DNA from 4 places in the Streptomyces sp. WAC04114 genome. Region 1 is predicted to be linked to each of the others. Evidence: riboswitches for the same ligand, from Rfam matches in the RefSeq annotation. Region 1 holds a riboswitch; each other region holds the start of a gene.
The links. Region 1 has a riboswitch for cobalamin ahead of K4G64_RS11090 (ribonucleoside-diphosphate reductase subunit alpha). Riboswitches for the same ligand answer to the same signal wherever they lie in the genome.
Positions count from the first base shown of each region.

Region 1 (4,121 bases):
TCTTGATGGCGTCCCGGTAGCGCTCGTAGAAGTCCGGGTAGCGCATGGGGCGCAGGGTGAGTTCGAAGCCGGGGTCGAGAAGGTTCTGAGTGCTCATTACTGGCAGGCCTCGCAGGACTCGGGGTTTTCCAGGGAGCAGGCGACCGCTTCGGGGTCCGGGGTGGCCTGCGCGGGAACGGTGGCCTGGGCGGCGCGGGCGATGCGGGTCGCCGGGCGCGAGCGCAGGTAGTACGTCGTCTTCAGCCCGGACTTCCAGGCGTAGGCGTACATCGAGGAGAGCTTGCCGATGGTCGGCGTCTCCAGGAACAGGTTCAGGGACTGGGACTGGTCCAGGAACGGGGTCCTGGCCGCCGCCATGTCGATCAGGCCGCGCTGCGGGATCTCCCACGCCGTGCGGTAGAGGGCGCGCACGTCCTCGGGGATCCAGGCGAAGTCCTGCACCGAGCCGCTGGCCTCGCGCAGGGCCTCCCGGCTGCGGGCGTCCCACACGCCGAGCCGCTTGAGCTCGTCCACCAGGTAGGAGTTGACCTGGAGGAACTCGCCCGACAGCGTCTCGCGCTTGAACAGGTTGGACACCTGCGGCTCGATGCACTCGTACACGCCCGCGATCGAGGCGATGGTGGCCGTGGGGGCGATCGCGAGGAGCAGCGAGTTGCGCATGCCGGTCGTGGCGATGCGCTCCCGCAGCGCCGCCCAGCGCTCCGGCCAGGTCAGCTCCACGTCGTAGTGGTCCGGGTGCAGCACGCCCCGGGCCGTACGGGTCTTCTCCCAGGCCGGCAGCGGGCCACTCCGCTCGGCGAGGTCGGCGGAGGCCTCGTACGCGGCGAGCATGATCCGCTCGGCGATGCGGGTGGACAGGGCCTTGGCCTCCGGCGAGTCGAAGGGCAGGCGCAGCTTGAAGAAGACGTCCTGGAGGCCCATCGCGCCGAGGCCGACCGGACGCCAGCGGGCGTTGGAGCGGCCCGCCTGCTCGGTCGGGTAGAAGTTGATGTCGACGACCCGGTCGAGGAAGGTCACGGCCGTAACGACGGTCTCGTCAAGACGCTCCCAGTCCAGGTCGCCGGTCGATGTGTCGACAAAGGAACCCAGGTTCACCGAGCCCAGGTTGCAGACCGCCGTCTCCCCGTCGCTGGTGACCTCCAGGATCTCCGTGCAGAGGTTGGAGGAGTGGACGACGTGGCCCGGCTCGGCCGTCTGGTTGGCGGTGCGGTTGGCGGCGTCCTTGAAGGTCATCCAGCCGTTGCCGGTCTGCGCGAGGGTGCGCATCATGCGGCCGTACAGCTCACGGGCGGGCAGGGTCTTCCTCGCCAGGCCCTTCGCCTCGGCCGCCCGGTACGCGGCGTCGAACTCCTCGCCCCACAGGTCGACCAGCTCGGGCACGTCCGAGGGGGAGAACAGCGACCACTGCGCGTCGGCGTTCACGCGCCGCATGAACTCGTCCGGCACCCAGTGCGCCAGGTTCAGGTTGTGCGTGCGGCGGGCGTCCTCGCCGGTGTTGTCGCGCAGTTCCAGGAACTCCTCGATGTCGGAGTGCCAGGTCTCCAGGTACACCGCGGCCGCGCCCTTGCGCCGGCCGCCCTGGTTCACGGCGGCGACCGAGGCGTCGAGGGTCTTCAGGAACGGGACGATGCCGTTGGAGTGCCCGTTGGTGCCGCGGATGAGCGAACCGCGGGCGCGGATGCGGGAGTAGGCGACGCCGATGCCCCCGGCGTGCTTCGACAGCCGGGCCACCTGGTGGTACCGGTCGTAGATGGAGTCCAGCTCGTCCTTGGGGGAGTCGAGGAGGTAGCAGGACGACATCTGCGGGTGCCGGGTGCCCGAGTTGAACAGGGTGGGGGAGGAGGGGAGGTAGTCGAGGCGGCTCATGAGCCCGTACAGGGCCGCGACCTCCTCCAGCGCGCGGGTGGTGTCGTCCTCGGCGAGGCCGCTCGCCACCCGCAGCATGAAGTGCTGGGGCGTCTCGACGACCTTGCGGGTGATCGGGTGCCGGAGCAGGTAGCGGCTGTGCAGCGTGCGCAGGCCGAAGTAGCCGAAGCGGTCGTCGGCGCCGGTGTCGATCAGGTCGTCGAGCCGGGCCGCGTGCAGCCGGACGAACTCGGCGGTGCGGTCGGCGATGAGGCCCTCGCGGTGGCCGACCGCCACGGACTCGGTGAAGGACGTGACGCCCTGCGAGGCGGCCTCCTCGCGGATGCCGATGGTCAGCAGCCGGGCGGCCAGCCGGGAGTAGGCGGGGTCCTCGGAGATCAGACCGGCCGCGGCCTCCGTCGCCAGCTCCCGCAACTCCGCCTCGTCCGCGGCGGCGGACCGGCCGCGCAGCGCTGCGGCGGCGACCCGGCCGGGGTCGGCGTCGGGGAGGTCGGCGGTCAGCTCGGTCAGGGTACGCAGCAGCGCGGTACCGGGAGCGTCCTGCTCCTCCTCGGCGGCTGAGACCGGTTCGGCTGGCGCGATGGTCACGTGGGGCTCTCCCTCGCTCGGCACGGGGGCCTCGTCGAGGGCAGGGGGCAGCACACGAGCGCACGCGGCGTCGCGTCCACCGGCCCATTCCACGAGGCCCGGACGTCAGGGCACACCGGCCGGGTGGCCGGGTGCGCTGTCGGCAGGTCCTCGGACTGACGCCCATGCGCCTGTACGGGCATGGGTACACCGTTGCGGGACAGTTCCGGATTCACACCGGATTCCCCTGCGGCGACAGCGAGCATGAGCATACATCTTGTGTTGGGTTCGGTTGGCACCCCCAGATGTTGTGTCGCGGTGGTGTCGGAGCGTCAACTCGTAGGTGAGGAGAGTGATGCCCGGAAGCTCCGGGAGGGGGTTCCGGTCCCGCTCGGGGGTGCGAGTGGAGCCCAGTCGTTCCGTCGTCGGGACAGGCCCCAGCCGTCAGGTCGCCGAGGCTCCTGCATTCGGTGGGTTCCGCACGGCGGACCAGGAAGTCCGTGCAGTGAGTGGGTACGACAGCGGACCGCCGTTGTGCTTGATGCCGGCGGCCCGCTGCGGGTGTTGTGTGGTTGTTCGTGCCCAGGCGGCGGGGCCGCACGGTGATACGGCCTCGCGCCCCTGGGCAGGCGCGCTCAGGCTGCGCTAGTGGCTCGTCCCCGCGGTCGCCGGCGGGAGTTCCACCTGGACCCCGGGGTCGCCCGCGTCCGCCGTGTAGTCCTCCGGCTTGGTCTCGTCGACGCCGTCGGGGGCCTTCAGGGCCTTCAGGGCGAAGGTCAGGACGACCGTCACCACCGCGTTCAGGACGAACGCCGTGAGGCCGATGTAGCCGATCTCGCCGATGCCCGGGATCTCCTTCGCGGAGCCGCCGAAGTGCTTCTGGGTCGGGGAGGCGACGCCGTACGCGGCGACCGTGCCGTAGATCATGCCGACCGCCCAGCCCGCGAGCAGGGCCCAGCGGTGGAACCAGCGGGTGAACAGGCCGCCGACCAGCGCCGGGAAGGTCTGCAGGATCCAGATGCCGCCCAGCAGCTGGAAGTTGATGGCGACCGTCTTGTCCATGGTGAGGACGAAGGCCAGCGCGCCGACCTTCACCAGCAGGGAGACCAGCTTGGAGACCTTGGTCTCCTGGGCCGGAGTGGCGTCCGGCTTGATGAAGTCCTTGTAGATGTTGCGGGTGAACAGATTCGCGGCCGCGATGGACATGATGGCCGCGGGCACCAGCGCGCCGATGCCGATCGCCGCGAACGCCACGCCCGCGAACCAGTCCGGGAACATCGTCTCGAACAGCTGCGGGATCGCGAGCTGCCCGTTCTGCACCTTGATGCCGGCCGCGATCGCCATGAACCCGAGCAGCGCCAGCAGACCCAGCATCAGCGAGTACAGCGGCAGGATCGTGGTGTTGCGGCGGATCACCTCACGGCTCTTCGAGGACAGCGTCGCCGTGATCGAGTGCGGGTACATGAACAGCGCCAGGGCGGAGCCCAACGCCAGCGTGGCGTAGGTCCACTGGCCCGGCTCGGCCGGTGTCAGCGCACCGCGCGGCGCGCCCGTCGCCGGGTTGGTCTGGCTGTACGCCTCACTGGCCTTGGCGAAGATGTCGTCGAAGCCGCCCAGCTTGATCGGGATGTAGATGATCGCCACCGCGATGACGATGTAGATCAGCGTGTCCTTCACGAACGCGATGA
Region 1 is NZ_JAIGQA010000029.1:15,067-19,187, reverse strand. It holds gene K4G64_RS11095 (ribonucleotide-diphosphate reductase subunit beta) at 1-97, opposite strand, end outside; gene K4G64_RS11090 (ribonucleoside-diphosphate reductase subunit alpha) at 97-2,454, opposite strand; cobalamin riboswitch at 2,578-2,722, opposite strand; partial or broken gene K4G64_RS40065 (GNAT family N-acetyltransferase) at 2,761-2,853, opposite strand; gene mctP (monocarboxylate uptake permease MctP) at 3,079-4,121, opposite strand, start outside.

Region 2 (4,121 bases), on a different contig from region 1:
CAGCGACCGCCTTGCGGGTGGGTACGTCCGCCACCGCCTCCTGGAGCGAGGCCGCCCCGTCGGCCACGGGCAGTTCTCGGCCTGCGTGACCCTCGGCCCAGCGGGCGGCGGCCGTCTTGAGCCCCGAGAAGGAGAAGGCGTACGGCTCGTCGCGCGGGCCCGTCAGCGGGCGGGGGAAGGGGACAGCGCGCGGATCCCCCACGCGCGCTGCCCGGTCGATGGCCGGCCCGCCGGGATACGGCAGCCCGAAGACCCGAGCGACCTTGTCGAAGCACTCCCCTGCCGCGTCGTCGAGGGTGTCGCCGAGATGGAGGATCGGGTCGCGGGCCAGATCGCGGACCAACAGCAAGGACGGATGTCCACCGGAGACGATCAGCACCATGCAGGGGGTCGGCAGTGGCCCGTGCTCCAGGGTGTCGGCGGCGACGTGACCGGCGAGGTGGTGGACGCCGTACAGCGGGACGCCCAGCGCGTACGCGACTCCCTTCGCCCCCGCGAGGCCCACTTGCAGCGCGCCGGACAGGCCCGGCCCGGTGGTGACGGCGACGGCGCCGATGTCGGACAGTCGCAAGCCGGCCTCGTCCAAAGCCTGCTGGATCACCGGACGGACGGAGTGGACGTGTGCCCGGGCGGCGATCTCGGGGACCACCCCGCCGTAACGGGCGTGCTCGTCCATGCTCGACGCCACCGCATGCCCCAGCAGCCGCCCGTCCCGGACCAGGCCGGCACCGGTCTCGTCGCAGGACGACTCGATGCCGAGAACGATCGGAGAGCCCATCGCCCACCTCCTATTGCAAGTCGATCGCAATAACGAACCTATTGCAAGAAGATACCGGGCTGCGCAAGACTGAAAGAGGGTGCGGGGCGCCGTCTTGCCTGACACGTCCAGTCCTCGGACGCAGCTCCGCACCCTCCCGGCTCTGCGTCACGTCCCTTCGTTCGGACGGCGCATCGCGAGCACCGGCCGTAGACGAGCAGCGATCCCGATGCGTCGGGCCGCAGCCCGGTCAGCTCCTCGATCCGCCCCACCGCTTCCGTCAGATGTTCGCGGGCCAGTGCCGCGACACGGCCGCACAGCCCGCACACGATGTGGTGATGCGGCTCGCCCGTGATGCCATAGCGCGTCGGGCCCGGACCGGGGACCGCGTGGACCAGGCCCACGGCCTCCAGGGTTTCCAGGGTGCGGTAGACCGTGGTGGTGTGGACGGCCTTCCCCCTCCGTGCCAGTCCGGTACGGGCCTCGGCGGTGGAGAGATGGAGCCCGGATGCATGCAGGAGCGCGAGGATGCGCAGACGGCCCGGTGTGCAGCGCAGTCCGTGTCGCATCAATGAGGCGCGGTGCTCCGGCTGTACGGTCTCCGGCCGCTGGTCACGAGTCTCTTGCAACAGTACGAACGCCCCCTGGCTGTGCGACGCGACCGCGGTCCTAGGACCAATTCCTGATCAGCGTGCGACCTCTTTTGCTGTTAGCGTGCAACTGCATACCATTCGCAATTATGTCGGAGGACGTTGGACATGCCGGTGTACAGCCTCCCGGAGCTTCCGTACGACTACTCGGCGCTCGCTCCGGTCATCAGCCCGGAGATCATCGAGCTGCACCACGACAAGCACCACGCGGCCTACGTCAAGGGCGCCAACGACACGCTGGAGCAGCTGGCGGAGGCCCGGGACAAGGAGTCGTGGGGGTCGATCAACGGCCTGGAGAAGAACCTGGCCTTCCACCTCTCCGGCCACATCCTGCACAGCATCTACTGGCACAACATGACCGGTGAGGGCGGCGGCGAGCCGCTGGAGAAGGACGGCGTGGGCGAGCTGGCGGACGCCATCGCCGAGTCCTTCGGGTCCTTCGCCAACTTCAAGGCGCAGCTGTCCAAGGCGTCGGCCACCACGCAGGGGTCGGGCTGGGGTGTGCTCGCGTACGAGCCCCTGAGCGGGCGCCTCATCGTCGAGCAGGTCTACGACCACCAGGGCAATGTCGGCCAGGGCTCGACCCCGATCCTGGTCTTCGACGCCTGGGAGCACGCCTTCTATCTCCAGTACAAGAACCAGAAGGTCGACTTCATCGAGGCCATGTGGCAGGTCGTCAACTGGCAGGACGTCGCCAAGCGCTACGCCTCCGCCAAGGAACGCGGTGACAGCCTGCTGCTCGCGCCGTGAGCGTGGTGATGCCGTAGCCGCGTCGGCGCAGATGTCCTGCTCGTGATCGTCTTCTCAACCTTCACTTGCAGGCGGTATGACGAAGGGCTTCCGCGAGGACATGACTCGCGGGAGCCCTTCGGCTGTCCCGGTTCGCGGTCAAGGGAGGCAGCGCGCAGTGCATTCGTGCGCGGGTCGTGTGCCGCGCTTCACCACGGCTCATTGCTCCGCGGGCGTATGAGATGACGTGTCCTTCTGCCATGATGGCCCGCGACAAAGGCGACGGCGGAACGAGGAAGCCGGTGTGAATCCGGCGCGGTACCGCCACTGTGATCGGCGAGCGGATCCCGAACAGACCACTGCCCGGACGCGGGTGGGAAGGCCGGGACGAGCACTGACCCGAGAGCCAGGAGACTCACGCGGTCGCCTCCTCGATATGACTGGGGCGGATTTCCCCGGGGAGGCGGGTGTGTCGGGATGCCCATGGCGGTGTCGCGGGACGGTGCGGTGCCGTGCCGGGTCGTGGTGTGCCGGGACTGCTGCTGCGGCAGTCCGAAGGTGACCGGTGTGGACCACGGTGAGCAGACCGCGCGTCTGGCCGAGGACGCCCCGGTCCGGGTCACCGAGTGTCTCGACGTGTGCGAGCAGGCGAATGTGATCGTCGTGCAGCCTTCGTCCGAGGGGCGTGCCGCCGGTGGCCGTCCGGTCTGGTTCGGCCTCGTCAACGATCCCGCCGCGACCGAGGACATCGCCGCCTGGGTACGGGCGGGCGGACCGGGCATCGCGGAACTGCCGGACATCCTGGACCTCTACCTCTTCACCCCGCCTCGGCGTGCCCGGGCCGGGAACTCCGTGTCATCGGCTGCCGCGGCGGCTCGACAGCTGCCGCGCCTGACTCGACGCGACTGACTCGACGACTCCCGACCCCACCAGACCCGCCCTGATCGCCCCGACGCGATCGATTTCAGCCACTCCGGCCGGCTGTCATACCCGGCCGTCCTCCGGACCACCAGCCAGTCCGGACCGTTCCCGTTCCACCCCGCGGTGAGAGGACCCATTCCATGATGGGCAAGCGCCCGATGTCCCTGCTGTCGGCGATCGCCGCCGCGGCCCTGCTGATATCCGGCTGTGGCGGGAGCGCCACCCGGGACGACGCCGCGCAGGCGGGCTCCGCCGTCGACGGCTTCCCCGTCACCCTCTCCAACTGCGGTGTGAAGACGACCTATCAGCGTCCTCCGCAACGCGCGGTGTCGCTGAACCAGCACGCGACCGAGGTCATGCTGGCGCTGGGCCTGGAGAAGTCGATGGTGGGCACGGCCTACCTCGACGACAAGATCCTCCCCGAGTACCAGGACGCGTACGGCGGCATCAAGGTCATCGCGAAGGAGTACCCGTCCTTCGAAACGCTGCTGGCCGCCGAACCCGACTTCGCCTACGGCGGTTTCGCCAGCACCTTCGACGAGAAGGAGGGCCGCAGCCGCGACGCCTTGTCCAAAGCCGGGATCAACTCCTACCTGAACATCGAGGAATGCCCCTCCGGGCCCGTGACCATGGACTCGATGGACCGGGAGATCCGGAACGTGGCCAAGATCTTCGGGGTGCCGGAACGAGCCGACAAGGAGCTGAAGAAGCTCCACGCCACCCTCGACACGGTCGAGAGCAAGCTCGCCGGAGTCACGCCGGTCAAGCTCTTCGTCTACGACAGCGGCGACAAGACCGCCTTCACCGCCGGCGGGGCGGGCATCGGCAACGAGATGATCAAGCAGGCGGGCGCGGTGAACCTCTTCGCCGATGTGGACAAGGCGTTCGGCGACGTGTCGTTCGAGCAGGTGGCCGAGCGGGCGCCCGAGGTCATCGTCATCTACGACTACGGCGACCAGTCGGTCGAGGACAAGAAGAAGTTCCTGCTGTCGAACCCGGCGCTCAAGGACGTACCTGCCATCAGGAACAAGCGGTTCGCCGTGCTGCCCCTGTCGTCCACGGTG
Region 2 is NZ_JAIGQA010000059.1:775-4,895, forward strand. It holds gene tsaD (tRNA (adenosine(37)-N6)-threonylcarbamoyltransferase complex transferase subunit TsaD) at 1-778, opposite strand, end outside; gene K4G64_RS17705 (Fur family transcriptional regulator) at 817-1,326, opposite strand; gene K4G64_RS17710 (superoxide dismutase) at 1,516-2,157, shown strand; cobalamin riboswitch at 2,380-2,574, shown strand; gene K4G64_RS17715 ((2Fe-2S) ferredoxin domain-containing protein) at 2,614-3,045, shown strand; gene K4G64_RS17720 (ABC transporter substrate-binding protein) at 3,198-4,121, shown strand, end outside.
Region 2: it holds a riboswitch for cobalamin, as region 1 does, so the genes downstream of both, K4G64_RS17715 ((2Fe-2S) ferredoxin domain-containing protein) here and K4G64_RS11090 (ribonucleoside-diphosphate reductase subunit alpha) in region 1, are expected to answer to the same signal.

Region 3 (4,121 bases), on a different contig from region 1:
GCACCAGGACGCGCAGGGTGCCGTCGTAGCCGCGCCCGGCGAGCCCGGCCTGGAGCCGGGTCGCCCGGTCGAAGGCGCGGACGAACGCGGTGGCGCCGAGCCCGGCCAGAGAACGCCACTCCGCGGCCCGGCCGGTGTGGCCGAGCCGGGCCGCCTGGGCCTCCCGGATGCGCCGCATGGAGTCCAGCAGCAGGAAGCTCATCCGGTACGTCACGAGCGCGACGTCGACGACCGGCGCGGGGACCCCGGCCCGGACCAGACGGGGCAGCAGATCGGACATGGGCGTGGTGAAGGCGAACAGCAGCACGCCCAGGGAGGCCGCCGAGGTGCGCAGCAGCAACTCCCCGGCCCTCAGCGGCCCGTCGTCCGCGAGCGAGACGAACCCCCCCGGCCCGCCCACCTGGACCAGCAGCGTGACCGCACCGGTCACGCAGAAGCCCAGCGGCACCCGGTAGGCCCGCCACAGCCGCCGCCCGGGCACCCCGGCCGGCCCCAGCAGCACCACCAGGGCGGTCAGGAGGACCAGGGCCGCGCCCGGCCAGGGCGGCAGCGAGATCGCGAGTACGGTGAGGCCGAGCCCGAGCACGGCCTTGTCCACGGGATGGCGGCGGCGCCAGCGACTGCTGTGCGCCGCCGCGTCGATCGGCAGCACCCGGGCTCAGTCCTGCTTCGCGGTGGACTTTCCGGCGGCGCCGGCGAGCGCGCTGTCGGCCTCGGCGTCCCGCTCCAGCGCCCGCTGCTCGCCCTGCCGACGGCCCCGGCGCAGCCCGAAGTAGTAGGCGAGGACACCGGCGCCGAGAGCCGCCTGGAGGGAGAACAGCGCCGACTCGATCTCACCGGACGGCGGTTCGTACAGCGGCGAGAACCACGGCTCGTAGTCCGGCTTCAGCTCGGTGATCGCCGTCTCGGCCTCGCCGTCGGCGCCCGCGAACGGCTCCTCCTTGTGGTCACCTAGGCCGAGCGCCAGCGGCAGTACGGCGAGCGCCGCCACGACGAACAGCAGCACCAGGTTGATCTTCGTGTTCCTGCTCATCGGGCCACCGCCTCGGTCTCGGTCCGGGTCTGCTTCTTGGCGAGGAGCACACCCAGCCGGGTCAGTTCGCCCTTGCTGGACTGCACCAGCAGCCGCATCACGAGCACGGTCAGCAGCCCCTCGCTCACCGCGAGCGGGACCTGGGTGACGGCGAAGATGGAACCGAACTTGCCGAGCGCGCCCAGGAATCCGCTGCCCGGGTCGGGGAACGCGAGCGCCAGCTGCACGCTGGTGACGCAGTAGGTGGACAGGTCGGCGACGAACGCGCCGGAGAACACCGCCACCATCAGCGGCGCGTTGGAGCGCCGCAACAGCTTGTAGACGGCGTATCCGGCCCAGGGGCCGACGATCGCCATGGAGAAGACGTTGGCGCCGAGCGTGGTCAGACCGCCGTGCGCGAGCAGCAGCGCCTGGAACAGCAGGGTGATGGTGCCCAGCACCGCCATGATGGGCGGCCGGAACAGGATGGCTCCGAGGCCCGTGCCGGTAGGGTGCGAGCAACTGCCCGTCACGGACGGCAGTTTCAGGGCGGACAGGACGAACGTGAAGGCTCCGGACGCACCGAGGAGCAGGGTGCTCTCGGGGTGCTCGCGCACTTCACGGGTGAGCGACCGGACCCCGTGGACGACGAACGGCGCCGACGCGACGCCCCAGGCGACCGCGTGCGCCGGAGGAAGGAAACCCTCGGCTATGTGCATGGCTCAGCAGACCCTCTCCAGCACCTCGTGGATGGTTGACGCGCCTTGGCCGGTCTCCTGGCTGACGGGTACCACCGCCCGGACTCCGCCTTCCCGGGTCGCAAGGACCCAGTGGCTGCCCGTGAGGGCCGGAGCCGGACTTCCCGATTCACAGTGGCGAGGGCCGCACCGGCATCACACCGGATTTCCCGTTCACCAAGGCCTGGTGACAATAAGGCCGGGGTAAGGGCGATGACAAGCCACCCAAGGGGCGCGCGAGGGGGCGCCCGCTCGCACACCGGCGCATCTCCCGGCTGATCCACGCGCTCCGGTCAGGGGTCCGCCGTGCGCCGTCCGGGCCGCGTCAGTCGTCGCTCCCGTCGTCCCCGTCGTCGTCGCCTTCCCCGTCGTCCCCGGCCTGGCCCGGCTTCTCCGGCTGCGGCTGCTCCGGCCCGCCGGGGCCCCCTTCCTGCGTCGGAGTCGTGGCGCCGGGCTCCGGCGCAACAGGCGTCGGGGAAGCGGCCGGCGCGGTCGGAGTGACATCGGCCACGGTGCCGGTGGCCGGCGCGTCGGCCGCCCTCGGCCCGGCCGCCGGACCGGCCCCGGGACCGGCCTCGGAATCGGAATCGGAAGAGGAGGACGACGCGGAGTCGGTGGACGGCGTGGCGGCGGGGCTGCTCGCGCTCGGGGACGCGTCGGGCTCCGTGCTCTCCGCGGTCGTGTCGGGCGAGAACCAGCGCATGCCGATGAGCATCGCGGCGAGGAAGAGCGCCGCGGCGGCGGCCGTCGCGGCCAGTCGCGACCGGTTGCCGAGGCCGCCGCGCCCGCGGGAGCGGCCCGAACGCCCCGCCTGGGCCGTCCGGGCCGCGCTGCGGTGCCCCGTGGTCGCGGGCAGCGCGTACGTCGTCGGGTTGCCGGTCCCGGCACCCGCGTAGGGGCCCGGCCCGGCGGGCATCGCCGCGGACGTGGTCCTGGGCCGCAGCGGCGGCGAGACCTCCGGCAGCGGCTCGGGCAGGCCCCGCCAGGCGCCGCCGGCGAACCATTCGGCGGCCTGCTGGGCGGTGGGCCGGTCCTCGGGCTGCTTGGCGAGTAGGCCGAGGAGGTAGTTCTCGAACGCGGGCGGCAGTCCGGCGACACCGAGCTCGCGGGGTGGCACGGGGGCGGAGTCGAGGTGCTGGTGGAGGAGGGCGACGGCGGTGTCGGCCTGGAACGGCGGGCGCCCGCTGAGGAGCTGGTAGAGCACACAGCCCAGGGAGTACATGTCGGAGGCCGGACCCGCCTGCTTGCCCAGGGCACGCTCGGGCGCGAGGTACAGGCCGGTGCCGACGATCTGGCCGGTAGCGGTGAGCGCGGCGCCCGGGTCGTCGAGGAACCGCGCGATGCCGAAGTCGCCGATCTTCAGGGTGCCGTTCGTGTCCAGCAGCAGGTTGGCGGGCTTGACGTCCCGGTGCACGATGCCCTGCCCGTGCGCGGCGGCGAGCCCGGCGGACGCCTGTGCGGCCAGATCGGCCACCTGCTCGGCGGGGAGCGCGCCGGAGCCGGTCAGCACCCCGGCGAGGCTGTCGCCCTCGACCAGCTCCATCACCAGGTACAGCCGGTTGTCGTACTCGCCGAAGTCCAGGACGCCGACCACGTTCGGGTGGTTGAGACGCCCGGCGGTCTGAGCCTCCAGACGGAACCGGGAGGTCGCCGTGGCATCGGTGTCCTGGGGGAGCAGCAGCTTGAGGGCCACCGCTCTGGCGAGCGTCTCGTCGTACGCGCGCCAGACCTCTCCCATTCCACCGCGCCCGATCTCAACATCCAGCCGGTAGCGGCCCGCTAGCAGCACTCGTCCTCGTCTCATGCGTGTGGGAAGGGTCGTCGCCGCAGCCGAACTCCCCGCTTCTGCACAGGGATTGGTGGGGGGTGCCGCAGCCGACCCAGGATACTGGCGCGGCGTGACCACCGATCGCCGCGGCGGAGTCCTCACTGGGCGCTGTCTCGCACATCCCGCGCGAAGAGGTCACCCGCCGGGGTGACATTCCGGCGCGCCCGGGCGTCCCGGAGCGCCGGCGCCGTCTCAGGCCGCCGCGCCCGCCTCCTTCGCGCGGCGCGGCAACAGGGCCACCGCCAGGGCGGGTACGGCCGCGAGGACCAGCCACGGCACGGCGGCCGGCAGCCCCAGGTCGAGCAGTGAACCGGTGGCCGCGCTGCCGGCCAGGACGATGAGGCCGGAGACGGACGACAGGGCGCCCGTGTAGAGCCCGAGCCGTCCTTCCTCGGCGAGGTCGGGCACCCAGGCGCGGGCGGCGGGCACCACCAGCATCTGCCCCACGGTGAGCAAGATCACGAAGCCCGCGGCCGGCAGCAGCCCGGCGGTGCCGGTCCAGCCCGCCGGGCGGGCCGCGGCCACCACCGCAAAACCGGCCGCG
Region 3 is NZ_JAIGQA010000011.1:32,843-36,963, forward strand. It holds gene cbiQ (cobalt ECF transporter T component CbiQ) at 1-652, opposite strand, end outside; gene K4G64_RS05685 (energy-coupling factor ABC transporter substrate-binding protein) at 659-1,033, opposite strand; gene K4G64_RS05690 (energy-coupling factor ABC transporter permease) at 1,030-1,731, opposite strand; cobalamin riboswitch at 1,761-1,946, opposite strand; gene K4G64_RS05695 (serine/threonine-protein kinase) at 2,075-3,553, opposite strand; gene K4G64_RS05700 (MFS transporter) at 3,770-4,121, opposite strand, start outside.
Region 3: it holds a riboswitch for cobalamin, as region 1 does, so the genes downstream of both, K4G64_RS05690 (energy-coupling factor ABC transporter permease) here and K4G64_RS11090 (ribonucleoside-diphosphate reductase subunit alpha) in region 1, are expected to answer to the same signal.

Region 4 (4,121 bases), on a different contig from region 1:
GGACCTGGTGCACCGACGCCCCGGGCAACTGTCCGGCGGCGAACTCCAACGGGCCGCCCTCGCCCGCGCCCTCCTCGCCCGGCCCCGCGTCCTCATCTGCGACGAGATCACCTCCGGCCTGGACACGGTCACCCGCCGCGGCATCCTGGACACCCTCACCGCACTGCTCCGCGACCGCGACGACCTGTCCCTGATCCTGATCACCCACGACCTGGACACCGCGGTCCTGGCCCACCGCATCGCCGTCCTGGACGCCGGCGAACTCGTCGAACAGGGCCCGGCCCGGCGCGTCCTCACCGAGCCGAGCCACCCCTTCACCGTCTCGCTCATGGAGACAACGGCACGTCTGGGGGCGGGAACGGGACGCTGACACCGTGCGTACAACAGCAACGATCACGCCCGGGAAGCACTCCTGGGCTTCGCCGGCGGGTGGACAACGCCCTCGCCCTTCCCCACGGACCGCTGCTCTCCGCAGGCCGCCGCGGGCCTCGGCTCCAGGCGGGCCGAGGACTGGCTGTGCGGCGCCTTCGAGGTGGACGAACTCGCCGTGCGGCCCCGCGCGCACGGCAGGGGGCTCGCCGGAAGGCTGCTGGACGCGGTCACCCAGGGGTGCCCAGGGGGGCCGCTCCTGGCTGCTCACCTCCGCCCAGGCGCCCTGGGCCATGGCCTTCTACCATCGGCAGGGCTGGCCCCAGGCCACCCACCCGTGCCCCGACGGCAAGGCCGTCATCGTCTTCCTCGGCCCTCGCCACCCTGCCCGCGGACTCGTCCCGCTACCGCTCTGAGCCGTCCAGGCAGACGGCGATGCGACAGGCACCTCGGCGCCGGACGCCCTCTCGTCCCGCCTCGACCAAGCCGTCACGGTACCTCTCCGGGAGATTCGCCCCGGGGTTCCCCGCCGCTCCCGGATGTGCGGCCGTGGATCACTCGGGCTCGTGCGCGTGCGGACTCGTCGCGGGCGGCTCGGCCGGGCGTTCCCGGCCACCGTCGCGGCCGGACGCCACCACGAGGACGAGGCCCACCACGACGGCGCCCGCGGCCACCCGGCCGACGGCCCGGACCGTCCAGCCCGGCCATGTCACGCCCCCGCGCCGAGGTGCGCCCAGTCGCTCGGCGCGCCGGGCGGGACGCAGCAGTCGGGCCATCAGCAGCGCCGCGACGGGGAGTTGCAGCAGCCACAGCACGGTGCGCGGCCACTCGCCGTACCAGACGTTGGTGCCGTACAGCAGGGTGTGCCACACGCTCAGCACGTACACGACGACGACGAAGCGGTGCAGCCGGCGCCAGGTGTTGGCACCGATGCGGTGCCGGACGTAGAACAACAGGCCCAGGGGGATGGCCAGATACAGAGCGCCCTGCCCCAGCGGGATGGCGATCCGGCCGGTGCCGGAGTCGTACCAGCCGGGCACGAACGTGTCGGCGAACCCCGCCCACAACCGCTCGGCCCACGACAACTGCCCCTCGTAGCGAACGAGTTCGGCAGCGAACATCAGCGCGTGCGCGAACATCAGGGCCATCGTGGTGAGGCTCGTGGTGCGGTGCCAGCGTTCCAGCACCTGCCGGGACACCGGCAGCCGGACGGGGCGTGGCCCCGAAAGCAGCAGACCGAGCATGACCGTGCCCCAGGCCCACAGCAGGCCCGACCAGCCGAACGCCTGGCTGAGCAGGTACATCCAGTACGTGCCCGCGTCGTCCATGAACGGCATGACCGCGACCGTCACCGAGTCACCCGACTGCATGCGGGCGTACAGGAACCCGAAGACCCCGACCGTGACCAGGACGGCGGCGCCCGCGTCGGGGAGCGCGGCGCGCAGGTCGGCGCGCAGGTCGACGCGTTCGGGTGGACGCTTGTCACGGGTGGGCGGCGGGGCCGTCGAGTCGTCGTCCTCCGGGGTCGTCTCCGGCAGCATCCTGGTCCTTCCCGGCGTGATCCTCCGAAGGGAGGAGCGGGTCACGTCGACGTACCAGTGTGGCGGGGGTTGCCGGAGAGACGGAGGGGCGCATTCGGCCAGACCGCCGTCCGGAGCGGACGGGGTGCCGCCGGGCCCGACGCGCCACGCGACCGATCGCATCCGGACAACTGACGCTGCGCCCTCTGCCGCGGCGGCGTGAGCCAGCCTACGCTGATGTCCGCAGTCGGTTCGAGCCTCCTGCCCGTCCGGGTCAGGTGGCACGACGCAAGAGGGAACCCGGTGGGAATCCGGGACTGTCCCGCAGCGGTGAGTGGGAACGAAAGCCGTCAACAGCACTGGGCCCGAGTCGGTTGGGGTCCGGGAAGCGACGGCCGGTAGGTGCCCGCCGGTGACCGGTGTCCCCGGTGAGCGAGCCCACGAGTCCGAAGACCTGCCCACTGCGCCCGTACGTGCTGTGCGGGCTGTGCACGGTGACCTCGAGGACTGGGTCGGCGGTACGGACGGGATACCCGCGGGGCACGCCCCCGCACGGTGCCTTCTCCCCGGTCGCATTCCAGGACGCGGACAGGAGGAGGGGTTCGTGACGGGCCGTACCGTCTCCGGTGTCTGCCACGGCACCCTGGGTGAGCTGTACCAGGGACCGCTGCGGGCAGGCCCCGATCCCGACATCGCCGTCGTGTCGTTCCCGGTGGACCGCCACTCCTGGGTGCACTTCACCCACGGGACGGATCCGCCGGACCCGCCGCCGCTCGGGGAGAAGGCCGCGCTCGCGGCCCGGCTCTTCCTGAAGCACTTCGGCCTCACGCTGCCACCGGGCCGTTGGAGCGCCCACTCCGATCTGCGGACGGGCGTGGGGATGGCGAGTTCGACCGCCGACATCGTGGCGGCCCTGCGCTGCCTGTTTAGGCTCTTCGCCCTGCCGTACGACGCGGACCTGGTCCTCGGCGTCCTCGCGGCGATCGAGCGCGCCGACAGCGTCTTCCTCGACGAGTTCGCGCTGTACCTCAGCGGCCGGCACCGGGTGGTGCGGCGTCTGGGCACGGACATCGGCTTCCACACCGCGTACGTCACCGAGCCCGGGACGGTGGACACCGCCGCCGTCACCGACCTGCTGCTGGCGCACTACCGGCGGCACGGGGAGGAGTACCAACGGTGCCTGACCGACTTGCTGAAGGGTTTCGCCTCCGGCGATCCGGCCGCCGTCGCACGGGCGGCCACCACCAGCGCCGCCTTGTCCCAACGGGTGCTGCCCAAGGCGGTGTTCGACCGCATGCTCGCCCACCAGGAGCGGTTCGGCGCCGACGGCGTCTTCGTTGCCCACACGGGCTGCCTGATCGGCTATCTCTTCCCCGGCCGCCCCGACGCCGACCTGAAGTCCGACCTGTCCGCCTTCTTCCACTCGCTCGGCCACCAGTGTTCCTTCGCCCGAGGAGGCTATGGGTGACCCACCCCCACATCGCCGACGCCCTGAAGGTCCCCGATCTCGTCCGGCTCACCGACGGCCTCGTCCTGGTCCGGTTCGAGTCGATGAAGATCTACTCGGCGCTCGCCGCCGTCCGCCACCTGCTGGAGCGCGGCACGATCCGCCCCGGACAGACCCTGATCGACAGCTCCAGCGGCATCTACGCCTATGCCCTGGCGCTGGCCTGTCACCGCTACGGCATGCGCTGCCACATCGTCGCGTCCACCACCGTCGACACCACCACCCGCGCCCAACTGGAGATCCTCGGCACCACCGTGGAACAGGTCAGACCCTCCAAGAACCTCAAGCTGGACCAGGAGTTACGGGTGCGGCGGGTGAAGGAGCTCCTCGCCGGCCGTCCCGACTGGCACTGGATGCGCCAGTACCACGACGACGTCCACTACCTCGGCTACCACGAGGTCGCCGACCTGATCACGGCCGCGTTCCCCCGGGCCGCGCTGACCGTCGTCGGAGGAGTCGGCTCCGGAGCCTCCACGGGCGGCCTCGTGGAGCGCCTGCGCGTCACCGACCCCTCGGTCCGGCTGGTCGGCGTCCAGCCCTTCGGCAGCGTCACCTTCGGCAGCCAGGAGCACCACGACCCGGAGGCGATCATCGCCGGCATCGGCTCGTCGATCGTCTTCGACAACGTCCGCCACCATCTCTACGACGCCGTGCACTGGCTGGACTTCACCCACGCCATGTCCGGCACGGTCGCCCTGCTGCGCGACCACGCCGTCTTCGCCGGA
Region 4 is NZ_JAIGQA010000006.1:68,411-72,531, forward strand. It holds gene K4G64_RS03650 (ATP-binding cassette domain-containing protein) at 1-370, shown strand, start outside; partial or broken gene K4G64_RS39810 (GNAT family N-acetyltransferase) at 410-785, shown strand; gene K4G64_RS03655 (ferric reductase-like transmembrane domain-containing protein) at 924-1,910, opposite strand; cobalamin riboswitch at 2,121-2,366, shown strand; gene K4G64_RS03660 (hypothetical protein) at 2,494-3,357, shown strand; gene K4G64_RS03665 (cysteine synthase family protein) at 3,354-4,121, shown strand, end outside.
Region 4: it holds a riboswitch for cobalamin, as region 1 does, so the genes downstream of both, K4G64_RS03660 (hypothetical protein) here and K4G64_RS11090 (ribonucleoside-diphosphate reductase subunit alpha) in region 1, are expected to answer to the same signal.